Linked DNA regions of Colwellia sp. M166. The protein of the gene in region 1 binds, or shares a complex with, the protein of each later gene. Links are inferred from orthologs where the notes say so. Each region holds a gene or a part of one and is shown on either strand. Other genes may lie near its edges. The genes, in order: FGD67_RS10145 and pabB.

Evidence for each region.
Region 2: the proteins of FGD67_RS10145 (region 1) and pabB are in contact, whole or in part, in a solved structure (PDB 8RP0), measured with the Escherichia coli proteins. The link is inferred for Colwellia sp. M166 from one-to-one orthologs.

Annotation. Positions count from the first base shown.
Region 1 is NZ_CP040755.1:2,224,529-2,237,148, forward strand. The notes cover bases 3,722-6,575. They hold FGD67_RS10145 (aminodeoxychorismate/anthranilate synthase component II), read left to right. Parts: upstream 3,722-4,775; coding sequence 4,776-5,375; downstream 5,376-6,575. Other genes in these bases: FGD67_RS10140 (alginate export family protein), read left to right, coding at 3,722-4,544; FGD67_RS10150 (HDOD domain-containing protein), read left to right, coding at 5,552-6,575. Outside these bases: FGD67_RS10120 (YcbX family protein), read left to right, coding at 1-412; FGD67_RS10125 (5-oxoprolinase subunit PxpA), read left to right, coding at 427-1,173; FGD67_RS10130 (allophanate hydrolase subunit 1), read left to right, coding at 1,151-1,918; FGD67_RS10135 (biotin-dependent carboxyltransferase family protein), read left to right, coding at 1,915-2,943; more of FGD67_RS10140, read left to right, coding at 3,342-3,721; more of FGD67_RS10150, read left to right, coding at 6,576-6,697; FGD67_RS10155 (aspartate aminotransferase family protein), read left to right, coding at 7,034-8,248; astA (arginine N-succinyltransferase), read left to right, coding at 8,318-9,334; astD (succinylglutamate-semialdehyde dehydrogenase), read left to right, coding at 9,416-10,888; FGD67_RS10170 (DUF1338 domain-containing protein), read left to right, coding at 11,115-11,912; FGD67_RS10175 (DUF3802 family protein), read left to right, coding at 12,101-12,454; FGD67_RS10180 (single-stranded DNA-binding protein), read left to right, coding at 12,566-12,620. UniProt on the Escherichia coli protein: Part of a heterodimeric complex that catalyzes the two-step biosynthesis of 4-amino-4-deoxychorismate (ADC), a precursor of p-aminobenzoate (PABA) and tetrahydrofolate.
Region 2 is NZ_CP040755.1:3,848,369-3,860,968, forward strand. Bases 4,704-7,537 are described here. They hold pabB (aminodeoxychorismate synthase component I), read right to left. Parts: upstream 6,937-7,537; coding sequence 5,470-6,936; downstream 4,704-5,469. Other genes in these bases: FGD67_RS17415 (L-serine ammonia-lyase), read right to left, coding at 4,704-4,718; FGD67_RS17420 (CoA pyrophosphatase), read right to left, coding at 4,859-5,428; FGD67_RS17430 (fumarate hydratase), read left to right, coding at 7,105-7,537. In the rest of the region: FGD67_RS17400 (ribosome recycling factor family protein), read right to left, coding at 801-1,181; FGD67_RS17405 (hypothetical protein), read right to left, coding at 1,238-2,002; HTH-type transcriptional regulator CysB, read left to right, coding at 2,267-3,241; more of FGD67_RS17415, read right to left, coding at 3,342-4,703; more of FGD67_RS17430, read left to right, coding at 7,538-8,631; FGD67_RS17435 (S9 family peptidase), read left to right, coding at 8,879-10,915; FGD67_RS17440 (hypothetical protein), read right to left, coding at 11,319-12,600. UniProt on the Escherichia coli protein: Part of a heterodimeric complex that catalyzes the two-step biosynthesis of 4-amino-4-deoxychorismate (ADC), a precursor of p-aminobenzoate (PABA) and tetrahydrofolate.

The DNA.
Region 1 (12,620 bases):
ATTAAGATACCAAGCTGCACCAGTATTTTCTGTAGCGAAACAATCAGCAACACCTGCTGACAATAATGAGCTGAGTAATAAAGAAAAAGCAGCACAATCGCAGCCAGTTAAGAAAAAGAAACCGCTAATAACCTTTAGTCGCTTTAATAAGTCAGTAACGGGTAACAACACCGAAACCTTACTTGAACAGGGCGAAAATGCCGGCTTAGTATTACCCTATTCTTGCCGTGCGGGTATGTGTGGTAGTTGTAAGGTTATGCTCGAACAAGGTCAAGTCACAGAAACTTGTCAAGACGGTCTATCCGATGAAGAGCAACAGCAAGGCTATGTTTTAAGTTGCTGTAGTACACCATTAACTGATGTGGTTATTAGGCATCCCGAGCGTAAACGTCGCAATAGACATAATGGTTAAATAAGGCAAAAGTCATGAAATTAAACTGCGATTTAGGTGAGTTTAAAAATAATAACGACGCCGATATAATGCCCTTGATTGATATGGCGAATATTGCCTGTGGCTTTCATGGTTCAGATCCAGTAACCATTAAAAACACCATTAAACTTGCCCACCAACATCAAGTCATTATCGGCGCGCATCCCAGTTATCCAGATGTCGAAAACTTTGGTCGACAATCTATGCAGTTAACACAAGATGAGTTAATTGCTAACGTGCAATATCAAATAGGGGCTTTACAAGCACTTTGCGTAGCAGAAAATACGCAAGTGCATTATGTTAAGCCGCATGGCGCACTCTACAACGATATGATGAAAGACCTAAACTTGTTTAATGGCATTTGTATTGCTATTGCCCAGTTAGTTCAACCGAGTCATCAACCTTTACCCTTAATGATGCAAGCATTAACTAACAGTGCGCCATTTCAGCAAATAGCTAAAAAGCACCAGATTCAGCTCTATTTTGAGGCTTTTGCTGATCGAGCTTATTTAGATAATGGTTTACTGGTACCGCGCAATGAAAACGGTGCGGTGTTAAGTAATAACCAAGACGTGGTGAGTCGCTGTCAGGATATACTGCAACAAAAACCGCTGCTGAGTATTAATCAACAGCCCTTGCAACTTCACATTGATGCTTTATGTGTACACGGCGACACACCAAATGCTTTTGCCATGATTAAAGCTTTGCGAGCGACCCTCAATGCAGAAAATAAGCCCAAATAGAATGGCCAATAAGCCAAAGAACAACACGTACTTTCAAGCAAACTTTAGCCTTGATATTGTCGCAGAAAACGCCTTACTGCTCAGTTGGCAAAGCAAAATTAGCATTGCACAACATAATGAAATCATTACCTTGCAAACACTGATTGAGCAGCAGCTCGGTACATACGTCATCGAAACCGTCGCCAGCTATCATTGCTTGATGATTTATTTTCGTCATCAAATGATCACAAGTACTGAAATTACTGAGCAAATTAAACAACTTGCTAAACGTCATCAACAACCAGTACAGCTAACCGATAATAACCTGTCCGTTGATTGTATTAAGATACCAGTTTACTACGATATCGAGCAACAATGGGATTTAGCTGAAGTGGCACACCGTTGCAACATGTCGAACGACGAAGTGATCAAACAGCATAGCAGCACTATTTATCGTGGCTTTGCCTTAGGCTTTACGCCGGGATTTTGTTATTTAGCTAGCTTGCCCGACATGTTACATTTATCTCGAAAGTCATCACCGCGCACCCAAGTTCCCAAAGGTGCTGTGGCTATTGCCGAGCAACAAACAGCGGTTTATCCGAATCAAAGCCCTGGTGGTTGGCATATTATTGGCCAAACCCCCTTACCTATGTATAACACGAGCAACGGCCAATTTAATGCCACCATCAATGTCGGACAAAATGTAGAATTTTATGCTATTTCAAAAGCTGAATTTATTGCTATGCAACAAGGCTTATCAGCATGAGTCAGCATTATCTCGAAATTATTAATATCAATGGCCAGGCGAGTATTCAAGATTTGGGGCGTTTAAATGCTCAACACTTGGGCTTTAGTGCCAGTGGCGCGGCTGATGAGTTTGCGTTTCTGACTGCTAATCAACTTATTGCAGATTATCACAGTATTACCGAGTCTGATCAGCGCCAACGTAACTGTGCGGCAATAGAAATTACCTTAGGACAAATAAGTTTTCGAGCCAATGCCACTTGTGTAATCGCCATAACTGGCGCTAACTGCAAGGCTAAAATCAATGATATCGCGATAAAAAATTGGCGATGCTATCAATTAAAAACCAATGACATGATTACTTTTGCCATGCCAGAACATGGCTTACATAGTTATTTGGCGGTCGCAGGCGGCTTTACTTGCCAAGTAGAACAACAGCCCTGGTTAGGCAGCTTTGCTCAAACCCAGAATGAAATGGCACTAGGCTTTACCGGTACGCCATTAATAACGAGTAGTAAATTATACTTTTCAGCACCAGCAAGCAACTTAACAAGACCAGTAGTGCCAGTAAAAGCCAATAAGCCAACAAGCTCACCAACACGCTTCTATGCTCGACACAGGCTGACATTAAGGTTAATGCCCAGTGTACTATTTTTACAAATGAGCATTGAACAGCAACAGCGCTTTTTAGCCCGCGAGTATATTATTTCAGCCGATAGTAACCGTATGGGCTATCGACTTCAGAGCAAACCTGAGCAAGTACGCTTGTTTGATCAAAAAATACTGGCCGAATCCTTACGCAGCCGTTGCCTATTGTCGATGCCCGTGACTTACGGCATGATCCAGCTTCCAGCCAACGAACAACCGATCATCTTAATGAAAGAGCGACAAACCATGGGCGGCTATCCGGTACTGGGCAGTGTCATGCAAACCGACTTATTTCGCTTAAGCCAAATGCGTCCTGGTGAAAAAGTCAATTTCACCCTAATTAATCACCAACAAGCGCAACAACAGTTACACGCGTTTTATCGCAAATTTAGCCTCTGACTAAGCTAGTTCTCATAGTAAACAGGAACAATTGACCCGATGGATCGCTAAAAAAACAGCGCTTTGTTGTTCCAGATCAGTTTAGCGACATTATTCAGCTAATTTTTGCTTTTTGTGTTTCTCATTCGACCGGAGTAATGCTAATTTTAGCGCATTAAAAAGTTACTCATTTTTTAAACAGTTTGGCAATTTGAACTTTTACCATCATCTGAGCACCCACTCTGATGAAAACTCAAACACGTCCTGCGTAACTTATTGTAAATAAATAAAATATTGTTTGTTTTGACAAATAAAAATGATTAAAAAATGCCTTAAAACAAGCCGATATTTTGACTGATTCTTACTATGGTTGATTAAAAATAAACTCTCTCAAAGTTTAAAACACTAAGGTTGATATTATGAAAAATAACATAAAGTACACTTCTCTAGCTTTACTCTCAGCTTCACTTTTAAGTGCGCCATTAGCATTTGCAGAAGAAACATCTGTGGCATCAGGCGTTAAAAAAGCACTTTCAGAAAGCACGGTAAAACTTAGCTTCCGCGCTCGTTACGAAGGTGTTGATCAAGATGGCATTGAAGACAACGCAAGTGCACTAACATTAAAAAGCCGTATCACGGCAAATACTGGCAGCTTTAAAGGCGTATCTGTAGGTGTTGAAGTTGATAATATTGCTGACTTCATCGATGACTATAACAATACCCGCAACGGTGAAACAAATTATCCAGTAGTTGCTGATCCCGCAGGTACTGATGTAAACCAATTTTTCTTAAAATATAGCGCAGATAACTTTTCAGCCACCGCTGGTCGTCAACGTATTCTGCACAACGACCTACGTTTTGTTGGTGGTGTAGGCTGGAGACAAAATGAACAAACTTTCGACGGCTACCGCTTTCAAGCAAGTCCGACTGAGTCATTTTCAGCAGATTACAGTTATGTATACAATGTAAACCGCATTTTTGGCCCTGATGGTGATAACGCTGACTTAGAAGGCCAGTTCCATTTATTGAACACGCTCTACACGATCAACAAAGATCACAAAATCAATGCTTATGCTTACTTACTTGATTTTGATACCGTCGCGTCTTTTTCAACCGATACTTACGGTGTAAGCTACCAAGGTAACTTTGGCCCAGTAATGGTTAAAGCGGCTTACGCAACACAAAGTGACGCAGGTGATAACGCAACTGATTTTAGTGCTGATTACTACAATTTTGAGGTCGGTACAAAAGTTAGTACAGTAACCTTATTAGCTGGTATTGAGTCTTTAGGTAGTGATAACGGTGTTGGCTTCTCCACTCCATTAGCAACATTACACAAATTCCAAGGTTTTGCCGATAAGTTCTTAGGCACTCCAGGTCAAGGTATTGAAGATGTTTACTTGACCGCAAAAACAAAAGTAAGCGACATCAAACTTTCTGCCACATATCACGATTTTTCTTCTGATGTTGATAGTATTGATTATGGTTCAGAGATCGACGTTGCAGCAGCATACACAATCAACAAAAACTACAATATCCTAGTTAAATTTTCTAGTTACAGTGCTGATGACCATGCCAGCGACACAGACAAACTTTGGCTACAACTTTCAGCTAATTTCTAAGCTTTCTCGCTCAGCTTAAGTTAGCGCTCACTAACTATTTAAACAAGATAAAAAAGGGTTTAAGCCGTAATATTTAAACCCTTTTCATTTCTGTTAAACCAATTTAACATCGAGTTCCGCTGCTTTATTAATCAACAATATTGCCTATCCCACCGCTAGGGGTAGAATGGCTGTAGATAAAAGCTTAGAATAGCGCCCGCTTTCAGGTCTGAAATCTATGTAGGTGCTTTTTTGTTATTAATGATCGACAATTATGATTCTTTTACTTTTAACTTGGTGCATTATTTTCAAGCACTTGGTCAAGAAGTCATGGTAGTCAGAAATGATGAAATCAGTATCGATGCGATAACTGAACTCGCACCACAGTATATTGTTATATCTCCCGGCCCTAGTGATCCTAATGCCGCAGGTATTTCCTTAGCAATTATTGAAAAATTTAAAGGCCTGATCCCAGTATTAGGTGTATGTCTTGGCCATCAATGTATTGCCCAACATTTCGGTGCTAAAATTATTAAAGCCAAAAAAGTGATGCATGGAAAAACCAGTAGCATTTCACATAATAAACAAGGGCTATTTAAAGCATTAAAACAGCCCTTAACGGTGACTCGCTACCATTCATTAATTGTTGCTCCGGACACCCTACCTGATGAATTGACCGTGACCGCTTGGTTATCAAGCAATGATCAGATAGAGATTATGGCTTTACAACACAAGTATTTGCCACTTGCTAGCGTACAGTTTCATCCTGAATCAATTTTAACTGAGCAAGGTCAGCAGTTATTACAAAACTTTATTGATCAGTATTCCAATCTAATAGATGATAATATTTAGGATAAAGCTTATTTAAGCGCTATTATCATGTCGAGTTAAATATTGAGCTATTACAAGTTCGGCTAGTTGTCTAAAGCTTGCTCATAACAGCCTCTAATGAAATAGAGCCATAGGTCGATAACTTAGCTAGCGACAAAAACTATAAACTGATCACCGTTACTAATAATGAAGTGCTGATGCAAATATTTGAAGATAATAAACTTGTTTCCCCTATCTATAATCGAGCACTCAGCTTAGCGATTAGTAAAGACTTTGCTGAGCAAAAAAATGGCAAAGTTAGTTTTGCTAAGCATCAAAATAGCGAACAATTTAACCGCCGACGTGAATTACTTGCTGTAGAAGAAGAAACCAATAAAAATAAAATTATTCAGGCGCATGGGCACGAACATTTTAAAGCTCAAGTCATGAGCAAATTTTTTTCTCAAGTTGTTAAGCAAGTGAATAAAGAATTCAACAATAAAGAACATCTCTACATGAACGTGCTAAAAATAGAAGATGCGGCTCCTTCTATTATGGAGATATTATCGGTAAAGGCAGCAAGCATCAATCGCATTGCTCCTTTAGTCAAAGCATTACCTTGGCTATGTATTGAATTAATTAACTTAGTTAATAAACCGCAATACCGTAAACGCTCAGACGTGCAAGTCACCGAGCCTAACTTAGCACTAAGCTATGTTGGTTTAGATAATCTAAAATTAGTCATGCCAACTTTTATGCTTAAGCATTGGCTGCCTAACAATACCGCTCCTTTTCCATTAATGAAACGCAAGCTTTGGAATGATAGTTTATCGATCGCTCTAGCAGCACAGCTATTAGCGAAAAAACAAGGCTTAGATGAATTTGCCGCCTTTGCTGCAGGCATGCTAAGTAATTTAGGTTTGTTAGCCGTTACTCGCAGTTTTTTAAACACTTATACTGAGCTTTATAATGAAGAATTACGTGAGGCTTACGACAGTAAAGATAAAAAGCTTCATGACATTTTACTTGAATTAGAAGCGTCACCTCAGTTACTGCTCGAACAGCTAGTGGAGCGCAGCAGTAAAGTGGCTGCAGATATGGTCGAGCTAATGCGCTTTGATCGTTTACAAATTACCGAGGCTGTGTTTGATCTGGCCTATGCCGTTAATATTAGCCACATGTGCCCTATTGCGAAAGTAGTCACTAAAGCTAAAGCCTATGTCGCCTTTAGGAGTTTAGCCAAAGAAGAGCTTATTAATACTGAAGAAGCTAAAATACTACTAAGCGCGGGGCAATTAACCACAAAGGATATAGCCCTGCTGAAAAAAAGCGACATTGACCATATAAAATTAAATTTTAATTAAATTATTTTTGATTAATTATGAAATATTGCCAGCAATTGCTGACCCTCATACTATACATAAAGCGCTAGCAGCCAACCCTAACCTGAAAAAACACTCGAAAGATAGTTATGCAAAAATAATGAATAAAAACGGCTAAGCCTTTGCTTTACAAGGGGTACAGCGCATATTGACAAGACAGAGTCTGTTTTTTCTGTCATAATCCCTGCCTATTTTTTAGTTAGTCCGGTGTTGAGATTGCACTTCGCTAATTAATTCATTTAGTTTCTTTAAGTTTTAGCTTATAAAACTAATACACAACTATTGATTACAATATCCTAACTATAAGAGGAATTTACAATGTCTAATCACTTCCCGGTAGATCGTGCGTTATTTGATGATGTTATGGTACCTAACTATGCGCCATCTGCAGTTATCCCTGTTCGCGGTCAAGGTTCACGTGTTTGGGATCAACAAGATCGTGAATTTATCGATTTTGCTGGTGGCATTGCCGTGAATTGTTTAGGACATTGTCACCCAGCATTAGTCGGTGCGTTAACAGAACAAGCCAACAAAATCTGGCATTTATCAAATGTTATGACTAATGAGCCAGCACTGCGCTTAGCAAAAAAATTAACTGACAACACATTCGCTGATAAAGTTTATTTTGCTAACTCAGGTGCAGAATCAAACGAAGCAGCATTGAAATTAGCGCGTCGTTGGGCACTTGAAAACTTTGGTGCAGAAAAGTCACAAATCATCGCCTTTAAACAAGGTTTCCACGGTCGTACATTTTTCACCGTTACTGTTGGTGGTCAAACGGCTTATTCAGATGGTTTTGGTCCTAAGCCTGGTAATATCGATCACGCAGAATATAACAACTTAGACAGCCTTAAAGCGCTTATTTCAGACAAAACTTGTGCTGTTGTGATGGAACCATTACAAGGTGAAGGCGGTATTATTTCACCTACCGACGAGTTTGCTAAAGGTGTTCGTGAACTTTGTAATGAACATAACGCTTTGTTAATTTTTGATGAAGTGCAAACTGGTGTTGGCCGTTTAGGCGAATTATATGCATACATGGGCTTAGGTGTTACACCTGACATTTTAACCACAGCAAAGGCATTAGGTGGCGGCTTCCCTATTGGCGCTATGATCACCACAACAGATATTGCTAAGCACCTTAAAATTGGTACACACGGCAGCACTTACGGCGGTAACCCATTAGCTTGTGCTGTAGCTGAAGCGGCATTTGATACGGTTAATACCCCAGAAGTGTTAAACGGTGTTAAGGCAAAAGCTCAGCTTTATATTGATGGCTTAAATGCTATCAATGCAAAACATAATGTTTTTAGTGAAATTCGTGGTAAAGGCTTATTGATTGGTGCGGTATTAACTGACGCTTACCAAGGTAGAGCAAAAGACTTTTTAAATGCAGCAATGGATGAAGGTGTTATGACACTTGTTGCCGGTGCTAACATTATACGTTTTGCCCCTTCATTAGTAATCCCTAATGAAGATATCGCTGAAGGTTTAGCACGTTTTGAAAAAGCCGTAGCTAAACTAGCTAAGTAAGTCATTCATTATTATAGCGTTCAAATACTTAGCACCTTAAGTATTTGAACGTCTCATTGAGAGTTTTCTATGATTATTATACGCCCTATTCAAAACAGTGATTATGATGCACTTCATCGCATCGCTGTGGAGTCAGGACACGGTTTTACATCACTACCGGTCAACGAAGAATTGCTCAGAAAACGCATTTCTCACGCTGAGATTTCTTTCCAAAGTTCAGTTACTGAACCAGGTAATGAAGGTTACCTATTTGTAATGGAAGATACCGAAACCGGCGCCGTTGTTGGCACAAGTGGTATTGAAGCCGCAGTTGGTCTAGACGATGCATTTTATCATTACCACTTAGGTAAAGTTGTGCACAGCTCTCGTGAGCTTAATATCTATAATACCGTTGAAACATTATCCTTATGTAATGACTATACGGGTGCTTCTGAAATTTGTACTCTATTTCTTAGCGAAAGTCATCGTAAAAACCGTAACGGACGCTTCTTGTCACGTTTTCGCTTTCTATTTATGGCAGAGCATAGTGAACGTTTCTCGGAAACGGTTATTGCCGAAATGCGCGGTGTTTCAGACGAAGATGGTTCATCACCATTTTGGAAATGGTTAGAGGATAATTTTTTCTCACTTGATTTTCCAACAGCAGATTACCTTACCGGTATCGGTAAAAAAGTTTTTATCGCTGAATTAATGCCCAAATATCCAATTTACGTTAATTTGTTGAGCCCAGAAGCACAACAAGTGATCAATAAAGTGCATCCAAAAACAGTACCTGCACTGCGGTTACTTGAAGCTGAAGGTTTCTCGCGCCGTGGTTATGTTGATATTTTTGACGGTGGCCCAACAGTAGAAACACAAACAGCATCAGTAAAAACAGTACGTCAAAGCCAGAAATGCCAAGTACTGATTGGCGATGTGACTAATGATAATAAATATATTATTTGTAATAGCAAAGTAGCTGACTTTAGAGCAACACAAGCACCGGTGCTATTACGTGAAACCGCCAATCAAGTCGTTATTTCACAAGCCGTTGCAGATGCGCTAATAGTCAAAGAAGGAGACTGGGTACGCCTAGTTGCCAATTAATCACTTAGCCGTTATTTAGCTAATTATCGAACGCAGTTAATTATTACACTCATGAGCGATACGCGCGCAGAGGAATCTAGAATGTCACACAATATACAACTTATTAATGGTCAATGGTCAGTAGGTTTAGGTCATGAAATTTTTTCAAAAAATCCGGCTAAAAATGAAGTGATTTGGCAGGGTAATACTGCCTCTCCAGCACAAGTTGACGAAGCTGTGCTGGCTGCCCGTGCCGCATTCGACACTTGGTCTAATATGCCAATTGAAGATCGTATTGCTATCACGGTTAAGTTTGCTGAATTACTGACTGAACACAAAGAAGCATTCGCGACAACTATCGCACTTGAAACCGGTAAACCTATCTGGGAAACCCGCACTGAAGTAGGTGCCATGGTTGGTAAAATCGCTATTTCTGTACGTGCTAATGAAGAGCGTACCGGCACTGTTGAAAACCCTATGCCAGGTGCAAAAGCCTTTATTCGTCACAAACCACACGGTGTTGTTGCGGTATATGGCCCTTATAACTTCCCTGGTCACTTGCCAAATGGTCATATTGTTCCGGCACTTATTGCAGGTAACACTGTGGTATTCAAACCAAGTGAATTAACACCTATGGTTGCTGAAGAAACCTTAAAACTATGGCTAAAAGCTGGCCTTCCAGCTGGCGTTATTAACATGGTACAAGGTGAAGTTGAAACAGGTAAAGCATTAGCAAGTCATCGACAAATTGACGGTTTATTCTTTACCGGTAGCTCAACGACAGGTCATTTTTTACATGAGCAATTTGGTGGTCAACCGGGTAAGATTTTAGCATTAGAAATGGGCGGTAATAACCCATTAATCGTAAAAGATGTCACGGATATCGATGCGGTAGTGCATGACATTTTACAATCGGCTTTTATTACTACTGGCCAACGTTGTACTTGTGCTCGTCGTTTATTTATTGAAGCTGGTGAACAAGGCGACGCTATCTTAGCAAAATTAGTTGCTAGCACTGAAGCGATTAAAATTGGTTATTTTGATGATGAAGAACAACCATTTATCGGTTCAATGATCTCTGAAAAAGCCGCTTTAGGTTTAGTCGCAGCACAACAGCAATTGTTAGACCTTGGCGCAGAGTCAATTGTAATGATGAAGCACCTTGAAGTAGGCACTGGCTTTATTTCTCCTGGTATTGTTGATGTAACAAACATCTCTGAAATGCCAGATGATGAGCATTTCGGTCCATTATTAAAAGTCTACCGTTACACTGATTTTGATGCTGCAATTAACGAAGCAAATAATACTTCATTTGGTTTATCAGCTGGTTTATTGAGTGACAGCGAAGACTTGTATAATCATTTCTTCCGCCGTATTCGCGCCGGTATTGTCAACTGGAATAAGCCAATTACCGGTGCCAGCAGTGCCGCACCATTTGGCGGTATTGGTGCCAGTGGTAACCACAGAGCGAGTGCGTTTTATGCCGCTGATTACTGTGCCTACCCTGTTGCGTCAGTAGAAGCTGAAAAAGTAGCATTACCAGCAACATTAAGCCCTGGTTTAACGATTAAGTAATTAATTAATTTTAATGAAACTTTATTGCCCATTAAAAAAAGCTGGGATCCGTCCCAGCTTTTTTAAAAACATCGATCAAATATAGTCACTTATTCTGAGTGGTTATCAAGCATGCTGTCCTAAATATTCTTTAATATCCTATTGAAGTAGTAATAAATAGCCTCAGATACCACTCAGTCGACTTGAGATATCAACACTATTTTATTTATGCATTTAGGAATTTAACATGACTGCGGTGAAAAATTTATTTAACAACATTTGGCAAAACTATTTAGCAGTAACGCCTTCAGCTGACAAAGTACACCAACTTTTAAGCACAGGTGACGATTTAATCAACGATCATGTTGCTTACCGTACCTTCAACATTGCCAAGGTCAATATTGAAAAGATCTCTGCACACCTGCTTAACTTAGGTTACAAAGAGTGTGGTGAATACCACTTCGAAGCAAAAAAACTCTACGCTAAGCACTTTGAGCATGCTAATACAAACTTACCGAAAGTATTTATTAGTGAACTATTAGTAGAAAAATTTTCGCCACGTGTACAAGCAATCATAGAAAAAATGGTCGCGGGTATCGACGAAACAGATATTAACCTTGAAAGCTTTTTGTATTCAGGTACTCATTGGCAAGTGAGTCACCAAGAATACTTAGACTTACTGAGTGAAAGTGAATATGCAGCATGGGTTGCGGCATGGGGCTACCGTGCTAACCATTTCACCGTCAGCATTAACCATTTAGCAAATTACGACTCGATTGAGGCTGTTAATGAAGCGGTTAAAGCTGGCGGCTTTAAGTTAAATACCACTGGCGGCGAAATTAAAGGTGATGAAGGCGTAAAATTAGAGCAATCATCCACTATGGCTGATCATGTATTAGTTGAGTTCTCTGATAAAACCCTTGCTATTCCTAGCTGTTTCTACGAGTTTGCCAAGCGCTACCCGATGGAAAACGGCGAGCTTTACACAGGTTTTGTTGCAGCTTCTGCTGATAAAATTTTTGAAAGCACTAACGCTGCGGCGTAATTTAACTGGCACCTATGTTTGTTATAAATAGGTGCCAATTTCCATCTTAAGAACCTTTCGCCCTGAAATTTCTCGTACAAAAACATTAATATTTACACTCTCAACATTCAATAACAACTTTGCCACTTGATCATCACCTTATTTTATGAGTAAAGTAAGCCTATGATAAAAATTAAGTAGATGAACCAATGGTTACCGATACCGAAGGTTATATTCACATCATTGAATATTTAACTGCTCACTTAAGCTTATTTGAAAACAGCTCGAATATCGATAATAATAACAGCTCGGTATTAGCAGTAATCGAGCAAGAAATGAGCGAACAAATTATTAGCTTATGCAATCAAAATGAAACGCTAACATTTAATCAGCGCAATACGATTATTCGAGAAATTGATGCCATTGTCTATGATCTACAAGAAATATTGTCTGGCGTAATGAATAACTCTGTCACGAGTGAACAAGTAGCGTTTATTAAAGAATTTGCGATTTTGATTAAAAATTTATTTGATACCGAAATACACAGTCAGTTTTTACTTTAGTCATTGATTAGCTTTAAAAATAGTCCTATTACTGCGTATCATTATTAACTATCATCGCTTATGCTTGATTAACGCACTCATCATTTACCTCATCGAATCACAAGTTGCCTTATGTTATCTGAACAACCGCAAAACCATTTATGTACTGTTACCCTGTTAGGTAATC
Region 2 (12,600 bases), 1.6 Mb from region 1 along the record:
GTCTAGATAACATTGCTCTATCCCATAACGACATAGCTTTGGCTTTCATATTACGGCGCACGGTTGTTATCAAATCAACTCCTTTTTCCTTCAAACCAACTGTTAATTTTTTTGCTTATATAGCCTTTATCTGCATATAACTTCCCTTTTAAGTTTTTAGCTAAGGCTAATACGGGCTTTGTGTCGTGAACATTGCCAGTAGTTAATTTAGCCTCAACTATTTCACCTCTAAAGTTAGTGACTAAATGTAGTTTGAACCCATAAAACCAACCCATTGTTCCTTTGCCCCGTTCGGCTATACCGTCAAATGTTTTATGTCTAGGAATTCTTAAGTTATGGCATACTTTTATGCTTGTAGAGTCAATAAACTCAATACCTGTAGACTCACCTTTAAGTATTGAAAAGTAGCTAGAAAGTGGAACGACCGCTTTAGGCATCACTTCTAAAAATCGAGTGTAGCTCAATAAGCTAGGGAAATGTGAACGATAAAACTTAGCAATATAACCTTTATAATAATTTTTAAAGTCGCGATGATTTGATGTATGAAAAGCAATTAATATAGTGATTATCTCACTCATAGCCATACGGCATGGACGATTTCGCTTGATACTTCCATCAGCAATTAATTGTTTCTCCCATTGTGGGATAAATACGCGACAAAAATCATCGACATCACAGAATATTTCAACTAGTTTATTCATGCCCGTTCCTTATTATCTTTCTGTTTTTTCTTGGTCGAAAGATCGGATCGTGGAACGGGCACTTAGTTCAATTTAATTAATTCTTATCCCGAGCTGAGGTTAATCAGCAAATTCTAGTGTATCTATCACTCTTCGTGCCTCAGCGATGGTGCAGTCAGTGCGAAGCATGAGCTCAGACACGGTTATCCCCGGCTTTTTGTCCACAATGCTGATCAACATATCAAAGCTTAAGTTTTTGTGTTGCTTAGACAAGTGTGTGACCAACCACTGCCAACTTTGCTCTTCACTAGCCTCAATTGCCGTTATTATTGCTTCTATTTGTTCAAAGCTAGCGTTGAGTTGCCAATTGCGAGAACGACCAATACGGTTAAGCTCCCCACCTTGTTCGCGGATCAGAGATTTAAGTACGGAGGATTTTAGTACACGACGTAAAAAAGCAGGTAGGGTAATATTGGGTGTTTTATTTTTGGCTGTTTTCATTACTTATAGAAACTAAAAACCAGCATTGCAGCTGGTTTAGTCGTTTAGAGGTTAGGTTACCATTTTTTCTTCGGTTGAAATAATAAATCTAAATCATCTTCTTCCGCTTTAGCTTTTTTAGCCGCATCCTTTGCATTGGTATTTTTTAGTGACGAAGTAATGTCTTCTAGTATATTTTCGACTTCTTCACGTTTACTGGTACAGTACTCTGTTTGAACGGGGCTTTCTGATATGGTTTGTAATGCTTTTTCAAGGTACTGTCTAGCAGAGCCTAACATTTCTTTTTGATAAGCCATCATGCCACGTTTTTGCAGGCTTTCTACGCCAATCTTTAGCTGCATTGCTGCTAATTTATGATCTTCTTGGGTAAAGGTTTGGGCATCTAAATTACCTTTAGTTTGCTCTGACTTTAATGTTGCACGTAATTTTTTTATACACTGTAAAATGCCGACTAAATGTTGTTCGTTATCAGGTAAAGTAAAGCTTTGCTCACTTGCTGTTTGGCTATTGTTATCATTACTAGCATTTACTCGCGCTTCCATTTCTTGCACACGTTTAACTAAAGACTTGTTTTCTGGCAATATTTTTGCCATAGATTTCGCGGCATTTAAACTGCGGTTATTGAGAATTTTTATTAAACTCGGATTGTTAGGTAAATTACCTAAACTTAACAGTAATTCTTCTGTTTCATCAATTATAGCTTTTTGCTTTGCTGCTCTAGCACGTTTTTCATGTTCTAATTTTTCTTTATGCTGTTGTATTGCATTGACTACCACGACAATGATAATTAAAGCGATAATTAAAGCGATGATAATGCCCATGTTTAATTCTCTATTATGAAAAATATTAATTGCTAATGTAGCAGTCTACAAAAATTGTTCGATGAAGCAAAGGATAAAGCGTTTTCTTTTCCGAGTTTTCATGTATTTGCTGATATGTAATAGCTAAAGATGACATTTTTGCTGTAAAAATAATCGTTTAAATTGTTAATTAGTCGCTAATTTCCCCACAATTCAAAAATTAATATGGTATAAATGTTATTATAAGTATATATTTTTCGAATAAGAAACCTCTGAATTATAATTATGAAGCTGCAACAACTCCGCTATATCGTCGAAGTACTGAATAATAACTTAAATGTTTCCGCTACCGCTGAAAGTCTTTTTACTTCACAGCCTGGTATTAGCAAACAAGTACGAATGCTAGAAGATGAGCTGGGCATTCAAATTTTTGGCCGCAGTGGCAAACATCTCACTCATGTTACGTCCGCGGGCAATGAAGTGATAAACATAGCGACAGAAATATTATCAAAGGTTGAAGCAATTAAAGCCGTTGCTCGTGAACACACGCAACCCGATGAAGGTAAGTTACGTATTGCTACCACGCATACGCAAGCGCGTTATGCTTTACCGGAAGTTATTCAAGGCTTCATGAAGAAATATTCAAAAGTATCGCTACATATGTATCAAGGGACGCCTGCACAAATTAGCGATGCCTCAAGTAAAGGTGAAGCTGACTTTGCTATTGCCACCGAGTCTTTGCACCTCTATAACGACTTAGTGATGTTACCTTGTTATCACTGGAACCGTAGTATTATTGTTAAAGCCGATCACCCTTTAGCGAGCAAACAAAATATTACTATTGAAGATATTGCGAAATACTCTTTAGTGACTTACGTTTTTGGTTTTACTGGCCGTTCAGAGTTAGATGCAGCCTTTAATCAAGTCGGTGTTGAGCCTAAGATTGCTTTTACTGCGACAGATGCTGATGTGATTAAAACCTATGTCAGATTAGGCGTCGGTGTTGGCGTTATTGCGACGATGGCGATGGATCCAAAAATTGATCATGATCTCGTCACTATTGATGCGAGCCATTTATTTAGCCCAAGCACGACTAAAATTGGCTTTAGACGCGGCACCTTCTTACGTGGCTATATGTTTGATTTTATCGAACGCTTCGCTCCGCACTTAAACCGTGATTTGGTTACCAGAGCTATTTTATTGAAAAACAACGCTGAAATAGATGAAATGTTCGCTAATATCAAATTACCTATTCGTTAGTCTTAGTTTCTTCCATCTAGCTTTTATCAAACAGATAATAAAAAGCCGTATTAATTTTAATACGGCTTTTTGCTTTTACAATATTCAGAGTAACAGCTTATTAACACTCAATAATATTAACCGCTAAACCGCCACGAGAGGTTTCTTTATATTTGGTTTTCATGTCATTACCAGTATCCCACATAGTTTTTATCACTTTATCTAATGACACTTTCTGCTTGCCTGTACCGCGTAACGCTAAACGTGAAGCATTAATGGCTTTAACTGAGCCCATGGCATTACGCTCAATACAAGGTACTTGCACTAAACCGCCGACAGGGTCACAAGTAAGACCTAAGTTATGTTCCATACCAATTTCTGCGGCGTTCTCTACTTGTACCGGTGAGCCACCCATAATTTCAGTTAATGCCCCCGCAGCCATCGAACAGGCAACGCCTACTTCTGCTTGGCAGCCACCTTCGGCACCTGAAATGGTCGCGTTAGTTTTATATAAGATACCAATAGCAGCGGCAGTTAATAAGTAACGAATACAGTCTTCTTCATCGACAGGTTTAATAAACTTATCATAGTAAGATAAAACCGCTGGCAGGATACCAGCAGCACCATTGGTTGGCGCGGTGACGACTCGGCTACCGGCAGCGTTCTCTTCATTTACTGCTAAGGCAAATAAGTTAACCCAATCCATAGCTGAAAGCGGATCGTTACTTTTTTCAACCGATAGTGCTCGGTGTAAAGCGGGCGCTCTGCGGGTGACTTTTAAACCGCCTGGCAAAATACCTTCAGTGACTATGCCGCGAGCAATACTGGCTTTCATTGCCTCCCATATATCTATCAAACCAGAGCGGATATCTGTTTCAGCTTGCAAACACTTTTCGTTATCCATCATGATGCTACTTATGCTCAAGCCTTTTTCATTGGCTATTTGCAATAATTCGTCAGCGCTAGTAAAGCGATGAGGCCGGTCAATGTTGGCATGTGTTGATAAAGCTTTATCTTTTTCTTTTTCAAAATCACAATCTTTAACAATAAATCCGCCACCGATAGAGTAGTAGGTTTCTTCGAAGATCACTGTGTCATCAGAGTAAGCAAACAGGGTCATAGCGTTAGCATGCGCAGGTAGTGTTTTCCTCCGATGATATATAATCGCGTTCGTCTTTGGAAACGCGATAAGGTGCTGCATATTAAGTTTTATTTTTTCACTGGCAACAACTTCAGCTAAGGTTGATTCGATAGAGTCAACAGGGATTGTTTCCGGACTTTGCCCTGTTAACCCTAATATCACAGCTTTACCTGTGCCATGACCTATTCCTGTTTGCCCTAGTGACCCAAACAGCTCGCATTTAACCCGATCTGTGTTGGTTAATTTACCTGCTGCTATAAGATTTTCAACAAATAGCTTAGCAGCTTTCATCGGGCCAACGGTATGAGAACTGGAAGGGCCAATTCCAATCGAAAACATATCAAATACACTAATCATAAGAAAACCTGAATAAACACTGTTAAATGTAGGTGAAAGTAAAATTTTGTTCGGTGATTGTAGCTGAAAGCTTTCAGCATGCAAAACAAAATATTACTTACTTCGCTATTATTATAGCCAGTAACTCACCAAGGTATAAATTAATTTAGCAACACACTCAGGTCATGCAACATAGCGGCTGTTGCTCCCCAAATATTATATTGTTGATAAGGCATGAAATGGACATTGTGGTGCTTGCCTTTGTGGTAAAAGGGCACTTGAATATGGTGTTGACGTTGTAAAAAATGTGTCAGAGGGACTTGAAATACTTCAGAAACCTCATTTTCATCAATTTGATAACTTTTACTGTTAGGTACGATAGCAACAATGGGGGTTACTTCATAGCCTGAAATGGTCTGGTAAGGGTTTAGTTGGCCAAGGACATTAATAAAAGGAGCTCGAAGACCAATTTCCTCTTCAGTTTCACGTAATGCCGTGGCGGTCAAGTCACTATCAAATGGCTCGGCTTTACCGCCCGGAAAACTGATTTGTCCTGGGTGATGGGTAAGATGGCTTGCGCGCTTAGTCAATAAAACATCAAGCTGATTTTGATAGCTAATAATGGGGATCAATACCGCGGCACTTTTAAGTTGTTGCGGATAGCTAAAATTATGCACAGAGGCAGGTAAAGCTCGCATTTGAAAGCGCTGTATAAATTCTTCTTTAGTCATACATACCTTCAAAAGTTATTTGTCAAAGGCTAAGTGCTAGATCAACTGTTAGATATTTTAGTTGCGTTTAGCTTGCTTAATACCGGTAAGATTTTATTCACTTTATCGTAAGTTTCTTGATACTCGCTGTCAACGTTTGAATCAGCAACGAGGCCACCACCCGCCCAACAGTGTATTTTTTCCTTGTGACAAACTAAGGTTCTGATGGTGATACTGGTATCCATATTACCGCAAGCAGATAAGTAACCGATAGAGCCACAATAGACACTTCGTTGGTTTGGTTCTAATTCTTCAATAATATCCATGGCTCTAATTTTTGGCGCGCCAGTGATGGAGCCTCCAGGAAACGCCGCACGCAATAAATCACTACCATCGTATTGTGCTGCTATCTCTCCTTCAACGGTACTGACTAAGTGGTGCACGGCTGGAAAGCTTTCAATGGCAAATAATGCTGGCACAGTTACTGAACCTGGTACACACACGCGGCTAATATCGTTACGCAGCAGATCAACAATCATTAAGTTCTCTGCTCTATCTTTACTCGCTTGTCGTAATTCATTGGCATTGGCCTGATCTGTCACGGGGTCTTGACTGCGAGGTCGGGTGCCTTTAATCGGCTTACTTTGTATTTTATTGCCGACTTTTTGCAGAAAACGTTCAGGTGAAATACTCAAGATCGCACTATCATCAAAACGCAAAAAAGCAGAAAAAGGCGCTTTGTTTTCGGCTCTCAAGGCACAATAAGCCTGATATTCACAACCACTATATTGTGCGCTAAAACGTTGAGCTAAATTAATTTGATAGCAATCGCCAGACAATAAATAATCATGCACTTGTTGAAATTTTTCACGATATTGTGCCTGTGGCATATTAGATTGCCATGGTGTGGTTAATTTGAAATTTTTTGTTGCTCCGGTACTTGTTTCTAAATTTAAATCATTAGCGACAGTGGCTTGTGACGATTTTTTTGTTAACGCATGATTAAAAAAGTCAATAAATGATGCTCTGTGTTCATCAAAACATAGTAACCAGTATTGTTGTAATTTTCGATCACAAATAACCGCGTGTTGGTAAATGCCAATGGCCATTTCAGGAATGGCGATATCTTTATGCGTTTGCTGCTTGATAACCTCAAAACGTTTACCTAAATCGTAAGCGAAATAGCCAACCGCGCCACCTTTGAAGGGTAATGCACAAGGGGCAATATCAACATCCTCAAAACAAGCTTTTTGCTGTTGCTTTAAGAGTAACAGTGGGTCTTCATTACTTTGATATTGGCTGTTATCGCGCATATGTTTAACGCTAGTGGTATCACCCAAGGTGGTTAACGTAATACTGGGTTGCCAGACCATAATGTCATAACGGCTATCAATATGCGTACTCTCACAAGAATCTAACCACATTGCCCAAGGCTGCTCAGCAATAAGCGAGAATAAGCTTTGGCTATCATATGGCGTGTCTAATTGCAGTAATTGTGCGGACAGTCGTCTTCTGGAATTTGTTGGCAAAGTATTCTCACACTATTTAATCGATAGAAATTAAGTCAAGGTCTCTGTATCTGGGTCACTATATTAGACCATTTGATACTGGTAGGGATTTAACAACCGATGTATGATATCGGCAAATTTATAACTTTCAACTTATCTCTCGCCCAATTGATAAAAAAAGAGACCGTTATGGCTATTATAAAACAGCAAGACCTAATCGAAAGCGTTGCAGACGCGCTACAATATATTTCCTTCTATCATCCGTTAGATTTTATTCAAGCACTTGAAAAGGCTTATCACAAAGAAGAAAGCCAGGCGGCGAAAGACGCTATTGCGCAAATTCTGATTAATTCGCGTATGTCGGCACACGGTAAACGTCCAATTTGCCAAGATACGGGTATTGTTACCTGTTTTGTCAAAATTGGTATGGCTGTGCAGTGGGATAAGACTGACATGACGGTGCAACAAATGGTAGACGAAGGTACGCGTCGTGCATATTTAAACCCTGATAATCCATTACGCGCGTCAATTGTTGCTGATCCTGCTGGCAAGCGAATTAATACCAAAGATAATACACCGTCAGTAGTTCATATTGATATGGTGCCTGGCGATCACATTGAAGTGATGATTGCTGCTAAAGGCGGCGGAAGCGAAAACAAATCTAAAATGGCCATGCTAAATCCAAGTGACTCTATTGCTGATTGGGTGGTGAAAACCTTACCAACAATGGGTGCAGGCTGGTGTCCACCAGGCATGTTAGGTATAGGCATTGGTGGTACGGCTGAAAAAGCAGGCGTATTAGCAAAAGAAAGTTTGATGGATCCCGTCAATATTCAGGATCTGATTGACCGAGGCCCTGAAAGTGCAGAAGAAGAGTTACGTTTAGAAATCTATGACCGTGTTAATAAGCTAGGTATCGGTGCGCAAGGTCTAGGTGGTTTAACCACGGTGGTTGATATTAAAATTAATTCAGTACCAACCCACGCCGCTTCAAAACCCGTAGTGATGATCCCAAATTGTGCTGCGACTCGTCATGTGCATTTCCATCTTGATGGCTCAGGCTCTGCTGATTTAACGCCGCCAAAACTTGAAGATTGGCCTGAGATTACTTGGGAAGTTGGTGAAAATGTGCGTCGTGTTAATGTTGATGAATTATCAAAAGCTGATGTTAGTTCATGGAAAACAGGTGAAACGGTACTGTTAAGTGGCACAATTTTAACTGGTCGCGATGCTGCGCATAAACGTATTCAGGATATGCTAGCCGCAGGTGAAGAATTACCGGTAGACTTTACTGACAAATTTATTTACTACGTAGGTCCTGTTGATGCTATTGGTGATGAAGCTGTAGGCCCAGCTGGACCAACAACAGCAACACGTATGGATAAATTTACTGAAATGATGCTATCGAAAACAGGTTTATTAGGTACTATCGGTAAAGCTGAACGTGGCCCTGAAACGGTTGAGTGCATTAAAAATCATAAGTCAGTTTATTTAATGGCCGTCGGTGGCGCGGCATACTTAGTGTCTAAAGCCATTAAAAAAGCCAAAGTTGTGGCTTTTGAAGATATGGGTATGGAAGCGATTTACGAATTCGTTGTCGAAGATATGCCCGTTACGGTTGCCGTTGATAGCTTAGGTGAATCAGCACATGTTACTGGGCCTGCTATCTGGCAAGCGAAGATTGCAGAACTCGATAGTAAATTAAAAGGCGAGTAATTCACTGTTATTAAAACGCCCATCCGGGCGTTTTTTTATGTACAGGATGTACGGTATGTCGCGGTCACATGGATGTGAAAGAGCGTGTATGTACAGGATGTACGGTATGTCGCGGTCACATGGTCGTTCCTTGCCACCCATGGCATCACGCATTAATATATCCTTATATGTCGATGTGAAAGCGCGTGTATGTTCAGAATGTATAGTAAAAATATTAATAAAAGCATATAAACAAAAGTAGGATGTTATGAATAAAAAAATAGGCAGCATGGCAACGCTTACTACGTTGGCCTTTGCCAGTGCGACAAGTGCTGCGAGCACAGTCGAGTCAAAGGTGTTAGATGTCACGGCATTAACAGAGTTTAATCAAATTCATGATTTTGTCGTTTCTCCGCAAGGTGACAGCTTTATATATCGCCTAAAAAAAGGCATTCGCTCTACAGATAACCACCTTTATTTGCAAAACGTAAATTCAAATAAGGCGCAGCAGCTGACCAGCAACTCAAGTGGTGAAAGCAATGTCATGTACGCACAAGATGGAAAAAGTATTTATTTTCTTTCTGCGCGCAGTGGTAGCTCACAAATATGGCAATTACCACTGAGCGGTGGTGAAGCTCAGCAAGTATCAGCGTTGCCTCTTGATATTAACGGTTTTCAAATGTCTAATGATGGTAAACGTTTTGCCGTTGAGCTAACGGTTATGCCGGGCTGTGAAACTATGCAGTGTACGCTTGATGCCAAAGCTACTGACGCCAAGAAAAAGCATAATATTAGAGTGTACGAGCAATTAATGATTCGTCACTGGGATACATGGAATAGCGCTTATAAGTCACATTTATTTGTGGCAGAAAAAAATGACAGTGGTGCGTTTACACAAGCGACTGATTTAATACCTTCATGGCAGGGCGATATTGCCGGCGCAGGTGAGGTGAGTTTTCATCCTGACGGTAAAAGCTTAAGCTTTTCAGCAAAGCTGCCAAGCAAAAAACAAGCGTGGAATACTAACTTCGATATTTTTGAAGTCGATTTAACCACTAAAGAACTCACTAATATTACCGAAGAAAATACCGCTTGGGATGCAAAACCGGTTTATTCTCCTAATGGTCGTTATTTAGCCTATAAAGCCATGTCGGTGCCTGGCTATGAATCAGATAAGTTTACGGTGATGATCCGTGATGGAAAAACCGGTAAAACGCGTGCTGTTGCCAAACAGTGGGATCGCTCGGTGAGCGAGTTAGTTTTTGCTGATGATAACCGTACTTTGTATGTTACCGCCAATGATATGGGTCAAAAAAGCATTTTTGAAATAAACCCAGAGTTTGGTGATGTTCGTCGCGTATATAATGATGGCACGGCAGGGAAAATAGCTGTATCAGCAGAGAAAGTGTTTTTTACTCGTCACGCGCTTGATGCGCCAACCGATATCTTCGCCATTGACCGTGACGGTCAGCAGTTAAAGCAGCTAACGCAAGTCAATGCCGATAAACTGAGTAATATTTCACTTTCAGAGTTTGAACAGTTCAATTTTAAAGGCTGGAACGATGAAGAGGTACATGGTTACTGGTTAAAGCCAGCAAACTTCCAAGAGGGTAACAAATACCCTATTGCTTTTTTAGTGCATGGTGGACCACAAGGCAGTTTCGGTAATATGTTTCATTATCGTTGGAATGCACAGTTATGGGCGGCGCAAGGCTATGCTGTTGTGATGATCGATTTTCATGGCTCCATTGGTTATGGACAACAATTTACCGATTCAATCGCGCGTGATTGGGGCGGAAAGCCACTAGAAGACTTACAAAAAGGCCTTGCTGATATCACCAGTCAAGAACCTTGGATGGATGCTGATAACGCTTGCGCACTCGGAGCATCGTATGGTGGTTACATGATGAACTGGATCCAAGGTAATTGGTCTGATGGTTTTAAATGTATTGTTAATCATGCTGGTTTGTATGATATGCCAAGCTTTTACGGCTCAACAGAAGAGCTTTGGTTCCCTGAACACGATATGGGCGGCCCCGTTTGGCAAGGTAGTGAAGACTATAATAAATTTAACCCTGCGGCTTTAGTTAAAAACTGGCAAACGCCGATGTTAGTCATTCAAGGTGAGCTAGATTATCGTGTACCTTACGCGCAAAGCTTAGGAGCGTTTACCGCTTTACAACGTCAAAGCATTCCAAGTCGTTTGGTGATGTTTCCAGATGAAGATCATCATATTCGCAATCCGGATAACTTGAAAGTATGGTATCAAGAAGTGTTTAACTGGATGAAAAAGTATACTAAGTAAAATATCTTATCACGGGGGGCGGTGCATATAGCACCGTTATGACTACTAAACTCTGCATTAATCTTATACCAATTCTACTAAGTTTCCCTCTCAGCGAACAAAGTTAATAGACTTGGTGTTAAATGAAGAGCTTGTAAGGTAAAAAAACGGTAATGCTATTGCAAGCATTGCCGTTTTTTATGTCTTGAATAAGCAGTACTAGCCCATTTATTATGCCTTATGGTGTTTCATTATGGTGTTTCATTATGGTGCTAGGCTGCAATATCAGCTATATAAAAGAGCGCTTTACTGGTTAGTCAGTGTAGTGCTGATACTAGTATGCAACTACACTTAATGAGTAACGTTCAATAAGGCATATTTATCAATAAGCCATAAATTTTTAGTTTCTATGGCGTTAATTAATCTAATTACACTCCTGCCAGTCAACGCCATCAGTACTACATTCCTTAATATAGGTATAATCTTCACTGTATGTAAGACGTTCCCAAAGACCACTAGAGTACTTATCTGTTTGCACTCGGGTTGCTTTACTATCATCAGTAATTCGTTTATGCCAGTCAGTAACCTCTACGGTTACTTCATCATCAAACAGATAAGGTAGTTGTTTTAGGTGAGTGATTAATTCTGTGCTATCAAGGTCGTTCGTTTTATCTGCTAATGACTTCCAGTGACTCAAGGTATCAAATTCAGCTAAATCGTCATAGATAGTAAAATTAGCATCGTAGCTGATATTCGACACTTGATAAGTGATCGCGTAATATTTTCTGTCCGAGTTGTCGAAACCTTGGCTATTACAAGTCTCAAAATCAGCCGTGATGCTATACGGACTGCTGTTTGATAACTGGTACTTTACGCCATCTTCGGTGAATGATGCAGACTCGTTATTGATACAAATATACTCTTGACCACCGTTACTGGTATAAATGTCTTTTTGTATGCTTAATATACCGTCGTTCCATGGTGAAACAGTTTCTTCTCGGTCATAAATAACCAGATCAATCGCACTATGATCATCATTAAGTCTAACAGTTTCAATGAGATAACCTGTCGGGAGAAAAATAATACTTTCTCGATACCAAGCGTCAGGGAAACCAGTGCCTTGATCATAGAATTCATTCTGGTACACCGTGACTCTAATTTCGATAGCGTTCGGGTACTGTGTTTCAAGATCTAACTGATGGGCATATGAGGTTTTTAATCCCGTGACAATATTTTGTGCTGCTTGATACGCTTCTGCATTTTCCGAGGCAATAAAGTCAGCATAAATATCCTGTGCAGAGATATTATAATGACTAACTAAATTTCTGATCACTGAGTTGATTTCTGTGGCTAATTCTGTTCGTAAACTATAATTATTTTTCAATATTTCACAGCTCATAGCTGATTTGCTACTTGCAGATAATTTATCTTGCAGCTGTTGCCAAAGCACTGTTGTGAGAGGCGAAATATGTAGTAAGTCAATATCAGTGATCGGCAATAATGTTGGTGGTTTCGACATCTGATAAGCTTGCGTTACTTCACCTAAGTCTTCATCAATTGCGCCAACAGGTATATCAACATATAAAGTAGCATAGGTTAGGCATTCTTTTTCATCATCGCTAAGCTCTAATGTATAGTCGCCAGCATCACCTGATACGGTAATAGGCTCATCATTGTTATGTTGTTTATCGCCATTAAGATCAAGC